2 regions of the Cytobacillus sp. Hz8 genome follow, and region 1 is predicted to be linked to the other one. Evidence: predicted binding sites of a transcription regulator. Region 1 holds the regulator's gene; the other holds the start of a gene.

Region 1 (6,274 bases):
TGATTTTTCATCCCCTAAAGGCCGGTCCATGACTTCCATGCGATCAAGCATTTTTCGTCTGCTTTGAGCTCTCTTAGTTGTCGAGGCGCGAGCAAGATTTCGTTGTATAAATTCCTGAAGTTTTGTAATCTCGTCCTGCTGTTTTTCATAAAGCTTCATGTCTCTTTCGAAATTCTCCGCTTTTTGATCCAAATAAGCGCTATAATTTCCTTTAAACTTACTAATATGTTTTCGCGAAATCTCATATACTTGGTTCACTACTTTATCTAGGAAGTAGCGATCATGTGAAACAATTAATATTGCACCATCATAGCTTTGCAGATACTGTTCAAGCCAAGACAGGGTTTCAATATCTAAATGGTTGGTAGGCTCGTCCAAGATTAAGATATCGGGTTTTGTAAGGAGAAGCTTCCCAAGAGCTAAACGTGTCTTCTGTCCGCCGCTAAGACTGGCAATTTTGGTGGAATAATCAAAGGTTTGGAAATTCAACCCATGTAAGATAGAGCGGATATCGGCCTCATACTGATAACCTCCCATTTCTTTAAATTTCACTTGGAGTGTATCATATTCTTTTATGATTCGTTCATATTCTGTATTGTTATCATAAATAGCGGGATTTGCCATTTTTTCCTCTAATCTTCGAAGATCTTGTTCTAAATCTCTTACCTGTTGAAAAACAGTCAGCATCTCATCCCAAATTGATAATTCTGATTCTAGCCCAGTATTTTGTGCTAAATAGCCAATGGAAACGTCCTTTGGCTTTATCACTTCGCCAGCATCATAGGACATTTTTCCAGCAATCATTTTTAATAATGTTGATTTACCCGCGCCGTTTCGGCCTACTAAGGCAATGCGGTCGCGCGTTTGGACTTCAAGCTTTATATTCGATAAAATAAGGTCAGCTCCGTAATATTTAGTTAACCCATTAACTTGTAATAAAATCATCTCTTTCACCCCTGCATCTAGAGATAGTGTAACGTATTCGTCAATGTTCATCAATATTTGTGAATAAATGTACAATGTTAATACACAGTAGGGAAAAAATAGTGTATCATTCTAAGTGAGGTGTTGATATTTTGAAATTTACCCATTTTAATGAAGAAGGCAGAGCCAAAATGGTGGATGTAGGGGATAAGCCCGAAACAATTCGTATTGCCAAAGCGCAGTCAAGTATTATAGTCAATCAAGAAATCTATAATGGGATTACGAATAATCAAATCAAGAAAGGTGATGTTCTCGCAGTTGCTCAAGTAGCAGGGATAATGGCCTGCAAAAAAACATGGGAAATCATCCCAATGTGTCATCCAATACCATTAACAGGTGTCGATATTGCTTTTCACTGGGAAGAGGAAGCTGAAGAAAATTATAGGCTTGTTATGATTGCCACAGTGAAAACGAAGGGAAATACAGGTGTAGAAATGGAAGCGTTAACAGCCGCATCTGTGTGTGCCTTAACCGTATATGACATGTGCAAAGCCTTAGATAAAGGGATGATAATTGGAGAGACTTATTTACTTGAGAAATCTGGTGGAAAGAGTGGCGACTACAAAAGAAAAGAGAAAATTTAAATGATTGGGGGGAAAAGAAGTGAGTAATGGTACGATGAAAATCCCACAAGCGACTGCGAAAAGATTGCCGTTATATTATCGGTTTCTAAAAAACCTACACTCATCTGGCAAGCAAAGAGTCTCTTCTTCAGAACTCAGCGAAGCGGTGAAGGTGGATTCTGCGACGATTCGCCGGGATTTTTCCTATTTTGGTGCATTAGGGAAAAAAGGTTATGGCTACAACGTCAATTATCTTCTATCCTTTTTTCGTAAAACCTTGGATCAGGATGAATTAACAAAGGTTGCCTTAATTGGGGTGGGTAATTTAGGTACGGCGTTTTTAAATTACAATTTTTTGAAAAATAACAATACGAAAATTGAAGTAGCCTTTGATGTTGATTCGTCCAAGGTTGGAACGAAAATTGGGGATATCCCTGTCTATCATATGGATGATTTAGAGAAGGTTTTGGTAGACGAAGACATTCAAGTTGTCATCTTAACGATTCCAGCACCTGTTGCACAATCGATCACGGATCGTTTGGCAAAAGTGAATGTAAAGGGAATTCTTAACTTTACTCCTGCCAGGTTAACAGTACCTTCTTCCATTCGTATTCATCATATCGATTTAGCAGTAGAACTGCAATCATTAGTCTATTTTTTGAAACATTACCCAAATGGGAAACAAGACTAAAGAAAAGCGGCTTATTTTTAATGAATCGTCTTCATAAAATAAGCCGCTTTTTATTATTTTCGATTTTGAATTTTTTTAATTTTAAAGTGAAAGGAGATCATTCTAATGCCTGATCCTAAATCAAAGGTGGCTAATATTACGAGCAGGTAAGTGAAAAACCGCCACTGTCCATCTTCTTGGATATTTTGAATAGCAAAAAAGATGAATAATATCCCCAAGAATATATATAAGATCCCGGAATAAAGGGGTGATTGCCTCATTTAAAGTCCTCCGATAAAACCTTGAATTTTTTCCGCATCATGTATCATTCTTTCGAGGTCATTCTTATAAATGGATTGAACTAAAACCACAAATGTATTCATCGCCACATGAGCAAACATCGGTACAAGAATGCGATTTGTTTTGACATAAAGAAATGCAAAGGTAAAACCCATTGCTGAATATAAAAGGATGTGCTCAGGCTCTCCATGTGCTAAAGCAAAAATAATGGAACTAATTAGTGCCGATATCAGGAAATTAAATCGTTTATGTAGGGAACCGAAAATGATTTTTCGAAAAACAATTTCCTCCAACATCGGTCCAATGATGGAAGTGACAAGAATAACAATCGGGTAAGTATTGATTAAATGGATGATTTGCTGCGTATTTTCTGAACCCATTTCGATGCCGAGGAGGCTTTCAATTCTTGCTGCAATTCCTTGAGCGAAAAGGGCTAAAAATACACCTCCAACTGCCCATAAAATCGAGTTGCTTACAGGTGCCAAAGGTTTGTTTCTATTATAGTGTAGCATTTCCTTTCTTAATAAGAATAAAACAATCACTAAAGTAACGGCGAAGCTGATAACAAGCCAAATGGATACTGAATATATTTGCAATTTTCTCTGACTGATTCCTAAAGCCTCTCCCATTAATGAAATGAATGGAACGCCGATAAAGCTTGAAAACTGCATGATTATGTAGGCGATGATGATAAGCCAGTATTCTTTTTTCAAAATGATTTGTCTCCTTTTTCGTTTCTCCTATAATAATAAGCTGATCATTGGGTACCCAGTTGTTAGTAAAATATGAGCAGCATCGAATTTCACTTTATTCTCATTCTACTAATAAATTGCCCTTTGTTTCAAATGGAAGACATTTTAAACTATATTTCAGAATGATTAAATTTCTGTTTGCTTTTTCCAAAATGCTGGATAAATAAGCAAATGCAGTACATACTTGTAAGTGTTTAAGATCATAAGTAAATTTGAAAAAAATATGGCTTTTTACTTGCAAATTTTTTTCAGATTCTTTAATATAATAAATGTGTTAGCACTCAATCGAAGAGAGTGCTAATAATAAAATTTACATATTATTTGAGGAGGTTGTTTCACTTGTTAAAGCCACTAGGTGATCGTATTGTCATTGAGCTTGTTGAAACAGAAGAAAAAACTGCAAGCGGTATTGTTTTACCAGATACAGCGAAGGAGAAGCCTCAAGAAGGTATCGTCGTTGCTGTTGGATCTGGAAGAGTTCTAGAAAACGGTGAACGTGTTGCACTTGAAGTTTCTGTTGATGACAGAATTATCTTCTCAAAATACTCTGGAACAGAAGTGAAATACGACGGTAAAGAATATTTAATTCTACGCGAAAATGACATCCTTGCTATAATCGGCTAATTATACGAACGTTCAACAGATATAAATCAAATTTATAGGAGGTTTTTTAATAATGGCTAAAGAAATTAAATTTAGTGAAGAAGCTCGCCGTTCTATGCTTCGTGGTGTAGACGCGCTTGCTGATGCGGTTAAAGTTACTCTTGGACCTAAAGGACGCAATGTGGTTCTTGAGAAAAAATTTGGTTCTCCATTAATTACAAATGATGGTGTTACCATTGCAAAAGAAATCGAATTAGAAGATGCATTTGAAAACATGGGTGCAAAGCTTGTTGCTGAAGTTGCAAGCAAAACAAACGATGTAGCTGGAGATGGTACAACGACTGCTACCGTTCTTGCACAAGCGATGATTCGTGAGGGTCTTAAAAACGTTACTGCTGGTGCTAACCCAATGGGTATCCGTAAAGGTATTGAAAAAGCAGTGGTAACCGCTGTTGAAGAATTAAAGGCAATCTCTAAACCAATCGAAGGCAAAGCTTCTATCGCTCAAGTTGCAGCCATTTCTGCTGCTGATGAAGAAGTAGGCCAACTTATTGCTGAAGCAATGGAGCGCGTTGGTAACGATGGTGTTATCACAATTGAAGAATCAAAAGGATTCACAACTGAACTTGATGTAGTAGAAGGTATGCAATTTGATCGTGGATACACTTCAGCTTACATGGTAACTGATACAAACAAAATGGAAGCTGTTCTTGAAAATCCATACATCTTAATTACTGATAAGAAAATCTCCAATATCCAAGAAGTACTTCCTGTTCTTGAACAAGTTGTACAACAAGGTAAGCCATTATTACTTGTTGCCGAAGATGTTGAAGGGGAGGCTCTTTCCACTTTAGTATTAAACAAACTTCGCGGAACATTCAATGCAGTAGCTGTTAAAGCTCCTGGATTCGGGGATCGCCGTAAAGCTATGCTTGAAGATATCGCTATCTTAACTGGCGGGGAAGTCATCACTGAAGAACTAGGACGTGAACTTAAGTCTGCAACGATTTCTTCATTAGGACGCGCTGCTAAAGTTGTTGTGACAAAAGAAAATACAACAATCGTAGAAGGTGCTGGTGAATCAGAGGCTATCCAAGGCCGTGTAAACCAAATCCGCATTCAATTAGATGAAACGACTTCTGAATTTGATCGTGAAAAATTACAAGAACGTCTTGCTAAATTAGCTGGCGGTGTTGCGGTTATCAAAGTAGGTGCTGCAACTGAAACAGAATTAAAAGAACGCAAACTTCGTATCGAAGACGCATTGAACTCAACTCGTGCGGCTGTTGAAGAAGGGATCGTATCCGGTGGTGGAGTTGCACTTCTAAACGTATACGGTAAAGTTGCTTCTCTTGTAGCTGAAGGTGACGAAGCTACTGGTATTAACATCGTATTACGTGCGATTGAAGAACCTGTTCGCACTATCGCTCACAATGCTGGTCTTGAAGGATCCGTTATTGTTGACCGCTTAAAACGTGAAGCTGTCGGCACAGGATTTAATGCTGCTACTGGCGAATGGGTAAACATGATCGAAGCTGGTATCGTTGACCCAACTAAAGTAACTCGTTCAGCTCTTCAAAACGCTGCATCTGTAGCTGCTATGTTCTTAACAACTGAAGCTGTTGTTGCTGATAAACCAGAACCTGCTGCACCTGCAATGCCTGATATGGGCGGTATGGGTGGAATGGGCGGAATGATGTAATAACGCCCTTAAAGCCTTGATATGAATGGGCTTTTGAGTAGGATGAGAGTGAATTTCTAATATTTTGTTAACATAGAGGTATCTAACGGAGGCTTCTCATAAGTTAAGCAAACTTATGAGAAGCCTCTTTTTTATCTGTTAAAGTAAAGTTGGAGTAATAAGAAAGTTTCTTTTAGAGTAGTTAGCCCAGTTTCATGTGTTTAACTTAAGTACATGCATGCTACAATAGAAAAAAATATATATGAAATGAAAGAGATGACTAGTAAGGAGTTGCCGTGGCTTCCGAAGTTGTTAGTGGTGAACTCTGTGCTGTTGTTCTTCTTATGAATAATACGAGGGAATGGTATTTAAAGGGATATACATCAGAAGAGTTATTTGCACAGGAGAATAAGGCATTACTGGTTATGCCCAATAAAAAAGGAGAGATCATTAGTCTCCAAACCCGTCAAAAGATTGGCAGAAACGATCTTTGCCCATGTGGAAGCGGGGAGAAATTTAAGAAATGTTGTGGGAAATGAAAAGAGAAAAAGCAATCTTACCATAGTGCACATAGTGTTGAACAAACTAAGTATATAACCGATATAAACAATATTTTAAAAATCACTGGTAAAAAGAGTGAATGCCATTTACTGAATATAATAATGATAAGGATTTTGCACTATACCTAATATTGTGAATACTTGATCAATCTATTATAATT
Region 2 (6,274 bases), on a different contig from region 1:
AAATACCTTTTTTCAATACAGCCATTTTGAAAAACTGTCAAAAGTCGTTCAATGTCCTTAAATGATTCAGAAAATAATTCCCTCGCAAAATCAAGTACTGCAGCTTGCTTAAGTTCAAAGTGAGGAAGGGCTTCTGCGACGGATACGATAGTAGGCAAAATATCATCACCTTTTCTCTTTTTCCTTTAGCATTTACCTACACAATCCTCAATTATTCTCCTTATCCTATAATATATTGATCCTTTAGAAGGCAATAAAAAAGGAAGAAAGCCCAAAAAAGCTTACTTCCATCATGTTTTGAAGGATGTTGCTGTGCATAACCTATTATATTTATACTTATTCTCCATTTCATTATTTAATCATTTCCAATTCATTTTTTGGAAGGATCATTCTGTGTTAAATTTCACATAACTTTTCTTATATAAAAATAACAATTATGTTAAATATTTTAATATTTTTTCAAATCATTTACACTCTTTAAAATAAAGATATGTTAAGATTATTGGTAACAAAGTAGGGGGTAATAATTCATGACATTATCGAAATACATAACAGATGTTCTAAATAGCACCATCGATTCAGTGAAGGCCGTATTGCCTTTTGAAGTAACGATTGATAAGCCCTCTTTATTTACGCAGCCATTTACACAACATTCTATCGGGGTTTTAATTGGAATGACAGGAGACTTAAGAGGAAGAATCATCATAAATGGTGACGAAACTATTTTCAGCAACATCGGTGAAAGTATGTTTGGAATGAAACTTGAAGGAGAAATGCTTGAATCCTTTGCTGGAGAGCTTGGTAACATGATTGCAGGAAATCTCTCAACTTCCATTTCACAAAAAGGTTTTGAAATGGATATTACTCCACCTACCGTATTAGTTGGTCAAACCAAGGTGTATGGCTTTAAAAAGGCGTTTCGACTCCCTATTCAAATAGAGAGTAAACTAATACTCGAAGTTATTTTAATGATTGAAATGAAATAACCACAAATAGCAACCTGGATAAAACAATTCCTAGGTTGCTATTGTTTATATAGAATCTTAATATATTTCCCCATAATCATCATCTAGATGGTTATTTTTTTTATGCTCTTGAACCTCTATCCATATTCTTTGCTTGGCCAATAACCCACAATTTGTACAAATCATTTCACCATTATATAAAGTTTTGCAATGTTCACAGTAGTATTTTAGCATTTTTACCACTCGCTTTTCTCAAAACTATTGTGTTTATTCATTTAATTTATGATGTCAAATTTAAAAACGTGACGATCAATATGTTCATATTTTGTCCAAATTTATTTTGTAATTTTCCTAAAATTGTACTAAATTAACGTGATTCTATTATTCTGGGATAGTTTATCCTCTATCGAGGAATATCAATGGTTTATCGCCTACATTCATGCATCACTTCACAATTTCTTCACATTTAAAAACCTGTTTTTGTGACATTCATCACTGCTATATCAATTTTCTAACATTAACATAGTGTTAAATCGATTAATGAACAATTTGTGAAATACATGAAACCCTAATGGAATCTTTCTAATTGTTCGGTATTATGAAAATGTAATTATTTATTTATTTCAAAAATAAGAGGGGAGTGTGAAGAAAAGTGAAAACGGAACTTAGCAACAAAACAAAAACAGAAGTTGAAGATAGTTCCTCACTTAAGGGAACGATGGCATCCGTTTTCTTATTAGGATTCTTCCTAGTAGCGGTATGGGTTGGAGTTTATTTCTTATTCTTAGATCGTCTCTAACAAATAGAAAGGGGAAATTAAGCTATGCATATGCATAAATTTGAAAAAATTTGGCTTATTTTCGGAATAGGTGCCCTTCTCGTGTTCTTAACAGTACTTGGAGTAAGCGCATTCTATCTTGGAAATCAGCCACCTAGCTGTTTAAAAACCATCGATTCAGAAAAAGTCGATACAACAGCACCATTCAATAAACCAGGATTACATAAAGTGGAAGGAAAAGAATGGGACTATGAGCTTGTATTTACAGCACAAGCATTCGCTTATAATCCTGGAAATGTTCAAATACCAAAAGGGGCAAAAGTAAAAATCATTGCAACATCAAAAGATGTTATGCATGGTTTTGAAGTAGCCGGTACTGATATTAATATGATGCTTGAACCAGGATATATTAGTGAACACGTAGCAACATTTAATAAGACTGGTGAATTCTTAATTCTATGTAATGAATATTGTGGTTCTGGTCACCACATGATGACTTCAAAAATCGAGGTGGTTAAATAATGCTTAGCCCTACAGCTACCCTAAAGGTTGACCGCCGTGATGGAAAATTAGCAATGGCTCACTTTTATGTGGCATTCATTGCCTTAGCAATAGGCGGTATTGCCGGACTATTACAAGTTTTAGTCCGTACTGGTAAAGTAACATTACCAGCTGGAATTGGATATTATCAAATTTTAACCGTTCATGGTGTCATTTTAGCACTTGTTTTAACAACATTCTTTATTTTTGGATTCCAACACTCAGGAGTTAGCCGTACATCTGGCACCTATTCCAATGGTCAGCGTTTAGCTGGATGGATTGGATTCTGGGTTATGACAATCGGTACAGCAATGGCTGCTGTAATGATTCTATTAAATAAAGCTTCTGTTCTTTATACATTTTATGCACCTCTTCAAGCTCACTTTTTATACTACCTAGGTTTAACACTTGTCGTAGTAGGAAGCTGGATTGATGGTGCAGCCATTATTATGGGTTATGTAAGATGGCGTAAAAACAACCCTGGAAAACCTAGTCCATTACTTACATTTATGGCAGTTGTTAATACGGTACTATGGGATGTTGCTACATTAGGTGTCGCAGCTACTGTATTAATTCAATTATTACCTTGGTCTTTAGGTTTAGTGGATACAGTTAATGTTGGTGTCAGCCGTACATTATTCTGGTATTTTGGACACCCACTTGTATACTTCTGGTTGCTTCCAGCTTATATGGCTTGGTATGTTATTATTCCAAAAGTTATCGGTGGTAAAATTTTCTCTGATTCTTTAGCACGTATGTCCTTTATCTTATTCCTATTGTTCTCAATTCCTGTAGGTTTCCACCATCAGTTATTGGAACCAGGGATTGATCCAGCTTGGAAGTTCTTACAAGTAATTTTAACATTCTTAGTTGTTATTCCTTCTTTAATGACTGCTTTCTCTCTATTTGCAACATTCGAGAGATTTGGTCGTTCTAAAGGTGCAAAAGGGTTATTCGGTTGGTTTAAGAAGCTTCCATGGGGAGATGCTCGCTTTACCGTACCATTTATCGGTATGCTTGCCTTTATTCCTGCTGGTGCTGGTGGTATGGTCAATGCTTCAAACCAAATGAACCAAGTAGTTCATAATACGATTTGGGTAACTGGTCACTTCCATTTAACTCTTGCAACAGCCGTTGTCTTAACATTCTTTGGTACAGCATACTGGCTTGTGCCACATTTAACTGGTCGCGTCCTAACAAAAGCAATGAATAAATTAGCTCTTATTCAAGGGATTCTTTGGGCAGTTGGTATGACATTCATGTCAGGCGCTATGCATGCTGCTGGTTTACTTGGAGCACCACGTCGTTCTTCATTCTCTGATTACGCTGGGGCCGCACAAGCAGCTGACTGGGTTCCATATCAAATCGCACAAGCAGTAGGTGGTTCTATCCTATTCTTAGCGATTATTCTCATGCTTTACATCTTTATTAACCTTGCATTCTTTGCTCCTAAGGGTGAACAAGAATTCCCATTAGGAGAAGCAGAAAGTGCAGAAGAAAAAGCACCAATGGTATTCGAAAATTGGAAAATCTGGCTTGGAATTACCGCTTTACTTATCCTATTCGCATACACGATTCCATTTATTGATCTTATTCAAAATGCACCTCCAGGATCAAAAGGATTCAAATTATGGTAATAAGCAAGGCTCCCAACCTCTATGGTTGGGAGCCTTTTTTGATGAATCTTTATTTCAGCTGATAAATGCTTCTGTATTTTTCCTCTAAATAGTGAATAAGATACTCTGAATTTAATCCCTCACCCGTTACATCTTGTAATATTTCTAACGGTTTTTTTATTTTTCCAAATTGATGAATATGCTTATTTAACCATTCTTTAATGGGAAGTAATTCTCCTTTTTCTAACAATGCATCAAAATCTGGAAGGTCCCTTAATAAGGCGTTTTTAAATTGGGCGGCGTACATATATCCTAAAGAATAGGAAGGAAAATAGCCAAAGCTTCCACCTGCCCAGTGAACATCTTGAAGAACTCCTTCAGCATCATTTTCAGGACGGATCCCCAAATATTGCTCATACTTCTCATTCCAAATTTTTGGAAGATCCTTCACGTCGATTTCATCATTAAATAATCCTAATTCAATTTCATAGCGAATAATAACATGCAAAGGATACGTGAGTTCATCTGCTTCGATCCGTATAAGAGATGGTTTCGATTCATTAATTGCATGATAATACTCATCCAACTCGACATGAGAAAACTGTTCCTTAGCATATTGCCGGATTAAATCATAATTTTTCTTCCAAAAATGATAATTGCGGCCAACAAAATTTTCATAAAAAAGAGATTGAGACTCATGAATCCCCATAGAAGTTCCAGCACATAAGGTAGTGCCAATTAAATCCTTTGAAATATTCTGCTCATAGAGGGCATGCCCCCCTTCATGAATGGTGCCAAATACAGCCATTCGAAAATCAGTTTCATCATATCTTGTCGTAACCCTTACATCTCCGGGATTTAAGCTAATTTCAAAAGGATGAACTGTTTCATCCAATCGCCCTGCCTGAAAGTCATATCCCATCTGTTTTAATATTTCGATGCTAAACTCCCTCTGTTTATCCTTTGGAAATTTTCGGAACAAAAAGCTCGTATCTAGTTTTTCCCTTTTATTCGTTATAAGCTGAACAAGAGGAATAATAGATTCTCGTAATTCCCCAAATACCTTATTTAATAAATCAACCGTAACTCCAGGCTCATATAAATCCAAAAGGGCATTATACTTATTCCCTTCATAGCCGTAATAAGATATAAAACGTTTATTGAAAGCTACCAGTTGTTCTAAATATGGACGGAACATTTCGAAATCAGATTTTTCCCTCGCTTCCTCCCATATACTCTCAGCTTTTGATTGCAAAATGACATATTCCTTATATTCATCTGCAGGTATCTTTTTATTGCGTTCATAAGTTTTTCTACAATCCTCGACTAGCTTCTGCGTCAAAGGGGAAAGCTCAGAAAATACCTCTTTTCTCGTTAATTTCTCTATGTACTCCAGCATCTGATTCGAGGTAGACATTTGAAAAACTTCAGAAGAAAGAATTCCAATCACTTCTGATCGTTGATTAACTCCCTTTTTTGGAGCTCCTGTTCGCAAATCCCAAAATATTAATGATAATGCTTCGTTATAAGAGACTATTTTCTTCACATGCTCATAAAACGCATTTTCCAATGTTTGTAGTTTCGTCATATCAATCACTCCATTCATTTTCTTTTCTATCCATTTTATCACAGAATTCAGAAATTATTTCCATTTGGAGCATCTAGATGATTTCTTCATTATAAAAGAGACTAACTACAAAAATCATAGTTAGCCTTTTTTTAGAGTTTGTACTCGTTAAACTAATTTATTTTTTACCAATAGATACTTTCCAGGTTTCCGGACCCTCTTCAAGATATTTCCAAATAAATTGATCTTGTCTTTCCATCATGAATTGATAAAGTAATGGCTTTGGATCATGATCATTGATTAAAAGCATAAATTCTCCTGCATTTAGAGAATCAAAGGTGCGAAAAATTGTTGGATGCTTTTCACGTGGTGGATAATCTGGTACATTTACTGTTTGTGCATATTGAGTCATGATTCTTTCCTCCAAAAAATATATTTACAACTTTATAATAGTATTTTAATTGTCTTAACCATGTGAACCAAATCACACATAAGAATAGATTTTATTTTTTTCTGCTAAAATTATTATGCCTCATCTTCATCAATCGCTAAATCTTTTACTGGCAAAGGTTCATTCTCTTTATGTGTTACTTTTCTTAGGTTAAAAAGAGCTTTGACAGCAAAAATGGCTAATGCGGCAACGCCAATAAGGAAAATCGTATCTGGAACGGCACGAATGGTTAATAGCGTTTGAACGATATCTTTTTGTAAAAAGGCTGCTGAGCGTGAAGCGGCATATCCATGATTAAATGCTTCTTTAATTTGAATAATCCCAACCGGTAAAAGAGAAATTAAAATCATCCCAGCA

What was found. Region 1 encodes Rex, which represses fermentation and respiration genes when NADH is low (regulators of the CRP and FNR family bind a similar motif). Its sites were predicted from a motif close to TTGTGAAATATTTCACAA; they were not measured.
Region 2: ACE38V_RS04515 (cytochrome c oxidase subunit 2A) is a predicted target of Rex. The motif match lies at 1,403-1,420, and genes of this name have one in related genera.

What each region holds. Positions count from the first base shown of each region.
Region 1 is NZ_JBHKFI010000015.1:103,514-109,787, reverse strand. Features, by position in the region: gene ACE38V_RS16955 (ABC transporter ATP-binding protein) at 1-945, opposite strand, end outside; gene moaC (cyclic pyranopterin monophosphate synthase MoaC) at 1,074-1,568, shown strand; gene ACE38V_RS16945 (redox-sensing transcriptional repressor Rex) at 1,588-2,238, shown strand; gene ACE38V_RS16940 (YdiK family protein) at 2,292-2,498, opposite strand; gene ACE38V_RS16935 (CPBP family intramembrane glutamic endopeptidase) at 2,499-3,230, opposite strand; gene groES (co-chaperone GroES) at 3,609-3,893, shown strand; gene groL (chaperonin GroEL) at 3,946-5,574, shown strand; gene ACE38V_RS16920 (SEC-C metal-binding domain-containing protein) at 5,850-6,092, shown strand.
Region 2 is NZ_JBHKFI010000002.1:291,699-297,972, reverse strand. Features, by position in the region: gene ACE38V_RS04525 (type III polyketide synthase) at 1-158, opposite strand, end outside; gene ACE38V_RS04520 (chemotaxis protein CheX) at 531-986, shown strand; gene ACE38V_RS04515 (cytochrome c oxidase subunit 2A) at 1,618-1,764, shown strand; gene ACE38V_RS04510 (cytochrome c oxidase subunit II) at 1,789-2,265, shown strand; gene ACE38V_RS04505 (b(o/a)3-type cytochrome-c oxidase subunit 1) at 2,265-3,920, shown strand; gene ACE38V_RS04500 (carboxypeptidase M32) at 3,970-5,487, opposite strand; gene ACE38V_RS04495 (DUF2249 domain-containing protein) at 5,645-5,878, opposite strand; gene ACE38V_RS04490 (nitric-oxide reductase large subunit) at 5,992-6,274, opposite strand, start outside.